DNA from 2 places in the Salinicola sp. MIT1003 genome. Region 1 is predicted to be linked to the other one. Evidence: predicted binding sites of a transcription regulator. Region 1 holds the regulator's gene; the other holds the start of a gene.
What was found. Region 1 encodes sigma-54, which starts transcription at its own class of promoters, with help from an activator protein. Its sites were predicted from a motif close to TGGCACNNNNNTTGCTNT; they were not measured.
Positions count from the first base shown of each region.

Region 2: the regulator sigma-54 is predicted to act here: its motif matches at 2,935-2,952, upstream of BC443_RS14420 (HAD-IIB family hydrolase).

Region 1 covers NZ_MCAP01000058.1:92,256-96,858, reverse strand. The annotation lists gene rapZ (RNase adapter RapZ) at 1-371, opposite strand, end outside; gene ptsN (PTS IIA-like nitrogen regulatory protein PtsN) at 374-856, opposite strand; gene raiA (ribosome-associated translation inhibitor RaiA) at 866-1,174, opposite strand; gene BC443_RS16355 (RNA polymerase factor sigma-54) at 1,306-2,739, opposite strand; gene lptB (LPS export ABC transporter ATP-binding protein) at 2,889-3,614, opposite strand; gene lptA (lipopolysaccharide transport periplasmic protein LptA) at 3,715-4,257, opposite strand; gene lptC (LPS export ABC transporter periplasmic protein LptC) at 4,254-4,603, opposite strand, start outside.
Region 2 covers NZ_MCAP01000055.1:30,537-35,139, reverse strand. The annotation lists gene BC443_RS19145 (sugar phosphorylase) at 1-523, shown strand, start outside; gene BC443_RS14425 (glycosyl transferase) at 635-1,855, opposite strand; gene BC443_RS14420 (HAD-IIB family hydrolase) at 2,016-2,861, opposite strand; gene BC443_RS14415 (2-dehydro-3-deoxygalactonokinase) at 3,066-4,025, opposite strand; gene BC443_RS14410 (2-dehydro-3-deoxy-6-phosphogalactonate aldolase) at 4,022-4,603, opposite strand, start outside.

The DNA.
Region 1 (4,603 bases):
TCGTGATCGATCGCCTCGGCCAAGGTCATGTCGTTGCCGCGGGTCAGCGGGTGGCGTCGTCGGGTCGCCGAGTAGCGTTCCAGCAGAATCTTGGCATCGGCGGTGAGATAGACGACCTGCGTGTCGATTCCGCGTTCACGTACTGCGTTCAACAGGACCGGGAAGCGCTCCAGCGCTTCCGGCAGGTTGCGGGCATCGATACTGACCGCCACGTTGGGGCGTGTGGGCGGGGCGCTGCGCAGTTCGTCGATCAGTGGCGCCAGCAGGTTGGCCGGGAGGTTGTCGATGGCATAGTAGCCCAGGTCTTCCAGTGCCTGCAGGGCGATCGATTTTCCCGAACCGGAGCGACCACTGATGATGACGAGTTGCATCTCTAGTAGCCGTTATCGCTGGGTTGGTGATGACGGATGGCATCGATCAGCGCGTCGTGCAGCGCTTGCTGAGTCTCTGCGTGACGCAACTGCTGTCTGACGCTGCCCTGATTCATGACGCCGGCGACTTCGGCCAGTAGCGAAAGGTGGGTATCGTCCGCTTCCTCCGGTACCAGCAGCACGAATACCAGATCCACCGGTTCACCATCGATCGCGTCGAAGTCGATGGCGTCCTTCAGGCGCATGAATCCCGCGATCGGCCCCTTGCAGTGAGGGCTGCGCGCGTGGGGGATGGCAACGCCGTTGCCGATCCCCGTGCTGCCCAGTCGCTCACGGCCGATCAGGCGGCTGAAGACTTCCTGGCTGTCCAGGCTGGGTGTGTTTTGGGCGATGAAGGTGCTGAAAAATTCCAGCAGACGTTTTTTGCTGCCCCCCGTGACCCCGTAAAGGGTGCGTTCGGGAGGCAGAATGCTTTCCAGTGTCATCATCAGGCGTTAACGGGCGCCGGCGCCTTGGGCGCGGGCTTGTGCCTTCTCTTTGTGTTTGACCAGTTGACGGTCGAGTTTGTCGGCCAGTGAATCGATGGCGGCATACATGTCGGTATCGCTGGCTTCGGCGTGCAGATCGCCGCCTGCGGCATGCAGGGTACAGGCTGCCTGTTGGCGCTCCTTCTCGACACTCAGGGTGACCTGAACATTGGTGATGTTGTCGTAGTGACGCTCCAAACGAACGAGTTTTTCTCCGACATAGTCCCGGAGGGCATCGGTCAGCTCGACATGGTGGCCGGTAACGTTCACTTGCATGACACACTCCTGTTGCGGCAGATGGCACTTTTGATTGTAACCCTTTTCAGGTCACTGCAAAGGCATCGTGATCGATATCGCCCGGTTTGGCGAGCCCTGGATCGATTTTGCCTCGTCGTGCAGTCGGGACGTCAGGAAAGGCGCTTGCGTTCGCTGGACGAGGGAATGCCCATGGCTTCCCGATATTTGGCCACGGTGCGCCTGGCAACGCAGATATCGGACTGGGCAAGCAATTCGACCAATTTGCTGTCCGAGAGCGGCTTCCTGGGGGGCTCTTCGCCGATGAACTTCTTGATCCGGGCGCGAATCGCCGTGCTCGAATAGCTGTCGCCTTCCCCGCGCTGACCGCCCACCTGGCTCGAGAAGAAGTACTTGAGCTCGAACACGCCGCGTGGCGTGTGGATGTACTTCTGGGTCGTGACACGGGAAATCGTCGACTCGTGCATGTCGACGCTACCGGCGATATCGGCCAGGATCAGCGGCTTCATGGCTTCTTCGCCGCGCTCGAGGAAATCGACCTGGCGCGACATGATCTCCCGGCCGACACGCAGCAGCGTGTCGTTGCGGCTCGACAGGCTCTTGAGCAGCCAGCGGGCCTCTTGCAGATGCTGGCGCAGGAAGGTGTTGTCGTCACTCTTGTCGGCGCGCTTGATCAGGGCGGCGTAGTCGGGCTGGATGCGCAGACGCGGCAGCGCCTCGGCGTTGAGCTCGATGCGCCAGCCCTCGGGGGAGGGCGTGGCGACGAGGTCGGGAATCACGTAGTCGTCGCGGCTGGTATCGAAGCGCTGCCCGGGGCGTGGTTCGAGCGTGCGGATCATTGCGATGACGCTGTCGAGTTCGTCGTCCTCGAGCCGCAGTCGGCGTTTGAGCAGTCGCCGATCGTTGCCAGCCAAGGCCTCAAGAAACTGGCGCACCAGGCGTTTGGCTTGTGGCAGCAGCGGGGTATCCGTGTCCAGCGTGCCGAGCTGGAGCAGCAGGCATTCGCGCAGGTCGCGGGCGCCGACCCCGGTGGGGTCGAACTGCTGCAGGCGCATCAGCATGTGTTCGAGATCCGCCGTGGTCACGCGGTCGCCGCGCTGGGTGCGGAGGCTGAGGGCCAGCTCGTCGAGCGAGCCGGTGAAGTAGCCGTCGTCATTGATCGCGTCGATCAGACATTCGCCCAGCTCGCGCTCGCGGTCGTCGAAATCGCCCATCGCCATCTGCCACAAAAGGTGGTCGTGCAGACTGGTGGCAGCGGCGTTGCGGTCGAAATCCGGCGCCTCTTCGCTGCCACTGCTGCTGCCCAGCGATCCGGCGGTGGCGTCCTGATAGGTGTCGCTCCAGTCGCTGTCGAGCGCCAGCTCTTCGGGAATGTCGCTGGACCAGTCGTCTTCCGGCGTCTCCTGGGTCTCCTGCTCCGAGTACGGCTCTTCCAGCTCCAGCATCGGATTGGATTCGAGCGCTTGTTGAATCTCCTGGCACAGGTCGAGCGTCGACAGCTGCAGCAGTTGAATCGCCTGCTGAAGCTGAGGCGTCATGGTCAACTGCGTGCCGACTCTGAGTTGCAGCGAAGGCTTCATGGACATGGCGAAACGGACGTCATAATCAACGAGGGAATAGCCACGTTACTGATTGATCTGACGACATGCAACGATTTATGCAAGAAACATGCCACTAAGGGCGGCTCAGGTAGGGCTGGCCGCCGGAAAGAAACAGGATAGGGCGGGAAATCGGATTATAACCGGAATTCGTGGCCAAGATAGACGTCGCGAACGCGCTGGTTGTCGAGGATGGCATCCGGGCGGCCCTCGGCAATGATCTGTCCGTCGCCGACGATGTAGGCGTTGTCGCAGATGTCCAGCGTTTCGCGCACGTTGTGATCGGTGATGAGAACGCCGATCTCCCGATCGCGGAGCTGGCGGATGATGCTCTTGATATCACCGACCGAGATCGGATCGACGCCGGCGAAGGGCTCGTCGAGCAGGACAAAGGCCGGCTCCGTGGCCAGCGCGCGGGCGATCTCGACGCGCCGGCGTTCGCCGCCGGACAGGCTCATGCCGAGGTTGTCGCGAATATGGTCGACGTGAAAATCGGCGAGCAGCCGCTCGAGCTGTTCGCGTCGCCCGGCGCGGTCCAGATCCTTGCGCGTCTCGAGAATGGCCATGATGTTGTCGGCGACACTCAGTTTGCGAAAGATCGAGGCTTCCTGCGGCAGATAACCGATCCCGGCTCGGGCCCGGTCGTGCATCGGTGCACGGCTGAGGTCGTGGTCGTCAATATGAACGCTGCCGGCATCGGCCTTGACCAGGCCGACGATCATGTAGAAGGAGGTGGTCTTGCCGGCGCCGTTGGGGCCGAGCAGGCCAACGATGCTGCCCTGGCGCAGGGTCAGGCTGAAATCGTGGACGACGCGACGTCCCTTGTAGCTCTTGGCCAGATTGGCGGCCGTTAGCGTTTTCATGGATACGGTCCTTGTGGCGACGCGGCGCAGAGCGATTCGGGCCCGGTGGGCATGGTCGGAAACAGAGCCCGAATCTTCTCTGGAGTCATGACTGTAAGAACTATTGGGACGGCTGCTCGGAAGCGTTGCGCGGCGTGAGGGTCATGCGAACGCGACCGTCGCCGCTGCCGTCGCCGTCCTGGCTGGAACGAGCCTGGACGCGGCGCGAGTCGAGATAGTATTCGACGTAGGCGCCATCGAAGGTGTCGCCGGCCTGATGCAGTTCGGCGTTGCCGACCAGTTCCACGCGGCGCTCGGCGGCATGATAGATGACGGTATCGCCCCACCCCTTGACGATCGCTTCGTCGGGGGCCGGCCGCTGTTCGAGATAGGCGCGCTCGCCACCGCCGCCCTTGGCTGTGACCTGGCTGACCTGGCCGTCGTCGGCTCGCTGGATGTCGACGCGTGCGGCCTTCAGGTTCATGCTGCCTTGCTGCATGTCGACGCTGCCGGTATAGACCGCGGTACCCTGACGGTCGTCGAGCTCGAGCTGGTCGGCGGCGATCTCGATCGGCGCGCTGGCATCGCTTTCCAGTGCCATGGTCGGAAGGCTGGTGAAGCCCAGCGCGGTAAGCACCAGGAGTTGGCCGAGTTCTCGCCTCATGATCCTTGATCCTCAGATTGCTGTGACTGGGATTGCTGTGATTGGGATTGCTGTGGCAGGTACCCCTGCACGTTATCGGTCAGGCGCATACGGTCTTCGTCGATCCAGGCGTCGAAGCGATCACCGCGCATGCGCTGGTCATGCTGACGTAACACAGAAGACGTGTCACTCCATGCGTGGGCTTCGCGGTTGTCGTAATGCAGTGTCTGCGTTTCCAGGCTCCATGCCTGTTCGGGTTGTACCAGACGTGCATTGCCTTCCAGCGTCAATTGTTCGCCGCCCCGGCTCAACTGGCCGGTATCGCTGGTTACCTGCCATTGGCGCTGCTGGTCGTCGATGAGGTAGC
Region 2 (4,603 bases), on a different contig from region 1:
CGCCGATGCCTGGCAAGTCGAACGCTTCCTGTGCAGCCAGAACCTGATGCTGGCGCTGCAAGGCATTCCCGGCGTCTATATTCACAGCCTGACCGCGACGCTCAACGACCACGGCGGCGTCGAACGCAGCGGCAAGCTGCGTTCGATCAATCGCCGCCGCTGGCCCAAGGAGGAACTGGACGAGCTCATCGACAGCCGCAGCACGCCGACCCGCGAGGCGTTCACCTCGCTCAAGCGGCGGCTCAACATCCGTGCCAACGAGCCCTGCTTTCATCCCGAAGCCACCCAGCGCGTGCTCGACACCCCGCCCGGCATCTTTGCCATCGAGCGCGGCCCGCTGGCCAACGGGCGGCGTCTGCTGGCGATCTACAACATCAGCGACAAGCGCCAGCCGCTGGAGATCGCCGAGCTCTGCGAGGGCGAATGGTACGACGTGCTCAAGGATGGCAAGCGCTGGAACCCGCATCCGGAAGAACGCGATATCCTGCGCCCCTACCGCAGCCTGTGGCTGGTGCAGCCCTGACGCGTATCGGGGCGCGGTCGTGAAGGAAACGGCAACAGACCCGACGCGGGCGGTGAATCGAAACGATGGCACCGCCCGCCCAGGCTGCCGTTCGGTCGGCGGCAGCGGCGCCTACACGTCGCCGCTGTTATCCAGCTCCACCGCCTCGTAGAGCCGGTCCTGCAGGTCGGGAATGGCGGCCTGCACCCGGTTCCAGCTGGGGATGAACGGCTTGTCGCGGGGTGATTCGAAGAACGCGGCGCCGGCCTGCATGATGTTGTCGGCGAACAGCTCCACCGCTGCCTCCTCGCTGTGGCGGTCGAGCTTGAGCCCGTTCATCGCCGCGTCGTGATCGTAGGCTTCGATCAGATCCAGCGCCACGCGATAGTAGGTCGCCTTGACGGTACGGAAGCTCTCGACGCTCATCTCCACGCCGAGCGTCGCCAGCTTGCGGTACATCGCCTTGGCGATATCCATGCTCATGCGGTTCAGACCACCCGACGGATCGTCTTCCGACACCGGCTGATGCTTGTGATCGTAGGCATCGGCGATATCGACCTGGCACAGCCGCTTGGTCGAGAAGTTGCGATGCACCTCGGAAAGCACGCCGATTTCCAGCCCCCAGTCGCTGGGAATGCGAATGCCATCGAGCACATCGGCCCGCATCGAGAACTCGCCGGAGATCGGATAGCGGAAACTGTCGAGATAGTCCAGATAAGGCAGCGGCCCGTAGATCATCTTGAACGCCCGGATCAGCGGCGTGACCATCAGCCGCGCCACACGACCGTTGAGCTTGCCGGAGGCGATCCGTGAGTAGTAGCCCTTGCAGAACTCGTAGTGGAATCGCGGGTTCGCCACCGGATAGATCAGCCGCGCCAGCAGGCCGCGATCGTAGGTGACGATATCGCAGTCATGCAGCGCCACCGCCTCGGTCTTGCCGGAAGCGCGCACGTAACCGGAGCAATACCACACATTGCAGCCCTTGCCCGGCTCCAGCGGCGCCAGATTTTCCCCGGCCAGTTCCTGCTGCAGCGCCTGGAGACGCGGGCCATCGTTCCACAGGATGCGGTGATGCTGCGGCAGGCGCGAGAAGAACTCGCGTGCCTTCAAGAACTGCTCGCGATCGGCGCGATCCAGGCCGATGACGATCTCGCTGAGATAAGGCACCTTGCACAGCTCGTCGACGATGTGCGAAAGCGCCGGCCCTTCCAGCTCCGAATACAGCGACGGCAGGATCAACCCCATCGGCCGGCTGCGCGAGAACTGCTTGAGATCGGTTTCCAGCGCCTCCACCGAGCGGCGGGTGAGGTTGTGGAAGTTGGTAACGATACCGTTCTGATAAAAGTCACTCATGAGGAGTCCTCGTGATGTTGTCGTCCTGGCGTCAGTCCCTGACGCCTGCTATCGGACTATCCGTTCAACCTCATTCATCTCGACCCCATTCGTCTCGACCTCGTTCATCTCGACTCGATTCATCTCAACGCCATCCGTTTCAGGGCGAGCCGTTCGCTTATCACCCCAGCGCTTGGGTCAACCAGTGGGATACGCCTTCCGACCACCCCGCCGGTCCCTGGGCCCGGGTCCGATAGACCTGCGAACCTTCCAGCGGCATCGGTTGGCCGTGACTGGCGGCGATGACGACCGCCATGTCGGTGGCCGCCAGCAGCGCCAGATCGTTGGGGCCATCGCCCAGGCCGATCGTCCGCGGGCGATAGCCGCGCAGCGCCTCGAAGCGCGCCACCAGCCAGTCCGACGCCTGGCCCTTGTCGACCGCGCCCATCACGTGCCAGAAGCGTCCGCCGCGGGTCAGGCGCAGGCCGTCGACACGCAGTGTCTCGTGCAATGCCTGCAGTTTGATGTCGTCGTCTTCCCACACCAGCGGCTCGCTGCCTTCTCGGGCCATGGCCTGCTCGGCACCGGCGGCGCTGAGGCCGGTCAGCGCCTGAACTTCGGCCAGATCCATTTCGCCCATGCGCCGAAAGCGCAGATCGTGACGTTCACGGACCACGTCCAGGCGCCGCCGTATATAGTCGACGTCCATGCTCGGCGTCTTGACCACCAGGCCATCCGGCGAGGCAGGATCACGATCCAGCCGGGCGTGCTGCCAGGAAGGCGGCAGCCCGATCACCGCGCCGTTTTCGGCAATGAACGGGGTCTGTTCGAGCCCCAGTTCCTGGCGCAGCGCCAACAGTTCGGCGCGCGTCTTGCTGGTGGTGGGAATGACCGGAATCGCCTGCTGCTCGAGACGCGAGAGCCAGGCCGAGGCCGGCTGCCAGTCGTAGGTGTCGTGATCCAGCAGCGACCCATCGAGATCGGTAAACACCAGCATGGGTGGCTTGTTCAGAGCCGGCTGTGTCATGGCATCACCCGCATCGCTTCACCTCGTCATGTCGTACGCGATCGGCTGCTTGTCAGCAGACGTATAGGTGAAGGTAGCACGGATCATGCCAAACACGACGGCCCGGGATATTCGTGAATATCCCGGGCCGTCGTCATCGATTTCGTGGTACCGGAACGCGCAGCAATGCACCATGATGGTGCGCCGTCGCGTACGTGCGCGCCGTTATCGCCCGGCGTGGCGTGCAGCGACCGCCATTACCCCGGCCAGCGTGGCCCGGTCGCTGTCGACCGCCTCGACACGGATGCCGGCGGCTTCCAGCGCGAGGGTATAGCTCTCGCGCAGCGAATCGGCGCCGACCAGCCGCACGGTATCGAGCCCGGGGCGAGCCTTTCGCATGGCGTGTACCTCTTCCCCGATCAGCACGCCGGAGAGGAAGCTGCCCACCTGCCCTGCTTCGAGCCCGGCATAGAGATGCCGGCTGCGCGCCTCGAACAGCGCATGCATCACGCCGCCGGGGCAACCCGCCCGGGAAACGCCCAGCCGGAACGCCGACTCGTCGAACGGCGCCTCGTCGCGGGCCGGCTCCCCCGGCAAGGTGTGGAAGCGCACGGCGTGATAGAGCTCGCCGGTCATTACCGTGGTGAACTCGGTCATTCGACCGCCCTCGAGCCGCGCCCACTTGCTGTGGGTGCCCGGTAGGCAGCAATCGCCGCTGTCGACGCCCGCCAGCGCCAGCGCGCCGAACGCCTGGACCTCTTCGCCGCGCATCACGTCGACATGCTCCGGCGTCACCTGCTTGACGCCCGGCACGATCCAGACGTTATCGAGCCCGGGCGCGGCGACCACGTTGTCCGCCAGGTCGGCGGCCGTGGCCGGCAGCTCCAGCTGCGGCGCCTCGAACCAGCCCCGCGCCGAACCCACCATCCCGGCCAGATAGACCGGGACTGTTTCAGCGCCCGAAGCCGCGCCCTCGGCGCCCGAAGCCGCGCCGCCGCCATTCCGCCAGTCGTCGGTCTGCGACGCGCAGTAGTGGGGGAATTCGCTCTGGCTCAGCGCGCGCAGGCCGGAGGCCGAACGCCGGCTGTCCAGCACCTCGCCGCTGGCCGTGTCGACCAGAAACGCCCGGAAGTTGCTGGTGCCCCAGTCGATGACGATCAGACGATCGGGTGCCGCACCGCTCATGCGTCGGCCTCGCGTTCCAGCTGCTCCGCGTGGCTGGCGACTTCGCGCAGGCGGCGCCACTCCTCGACCAGCTCGGCGGCGATCCGGCCCACCTCGTCGGCGCTGCGTCCCGGCTTGTAGAGATTGCTGCCGAAGCCGAAGCCGGCCACGCCATGAGCATGCCACTCGCTCATGTTGCTCTTGTCGATACCGCCGACCGCCAGCACCGGCAAGCCCTTGGGCAGGATCGCGTTGATGGACTTGAAATAGCCCGTCCCCAGGTCCGCCGCCGGGAACAGCTTGAGCGCCGTCGCTCCCGCCCTGGCTGCCGCCAGCGCCTCGCTCGGCGTCATGCAGCCGATCATCGGCGCCAGGCCGTGCTCGACGCCCGCCCGGATCACTTCAGGGTCGGTGTTGGGCGTGATCAGCAGCGGCGCCTCGAGCGTCGCCAACCGCTCGGCATGAACCGGATCCAGCACCGTGCCGGCGCCAATCACCACGTCGTCCGGGCAACGCCTGGCGATCGCCGCAATGCTGTCCCACGCCCGCGGCGAATTGAGCGGAATCTCGATCAGCTTGAAGCCCGACGCCACCAGCGC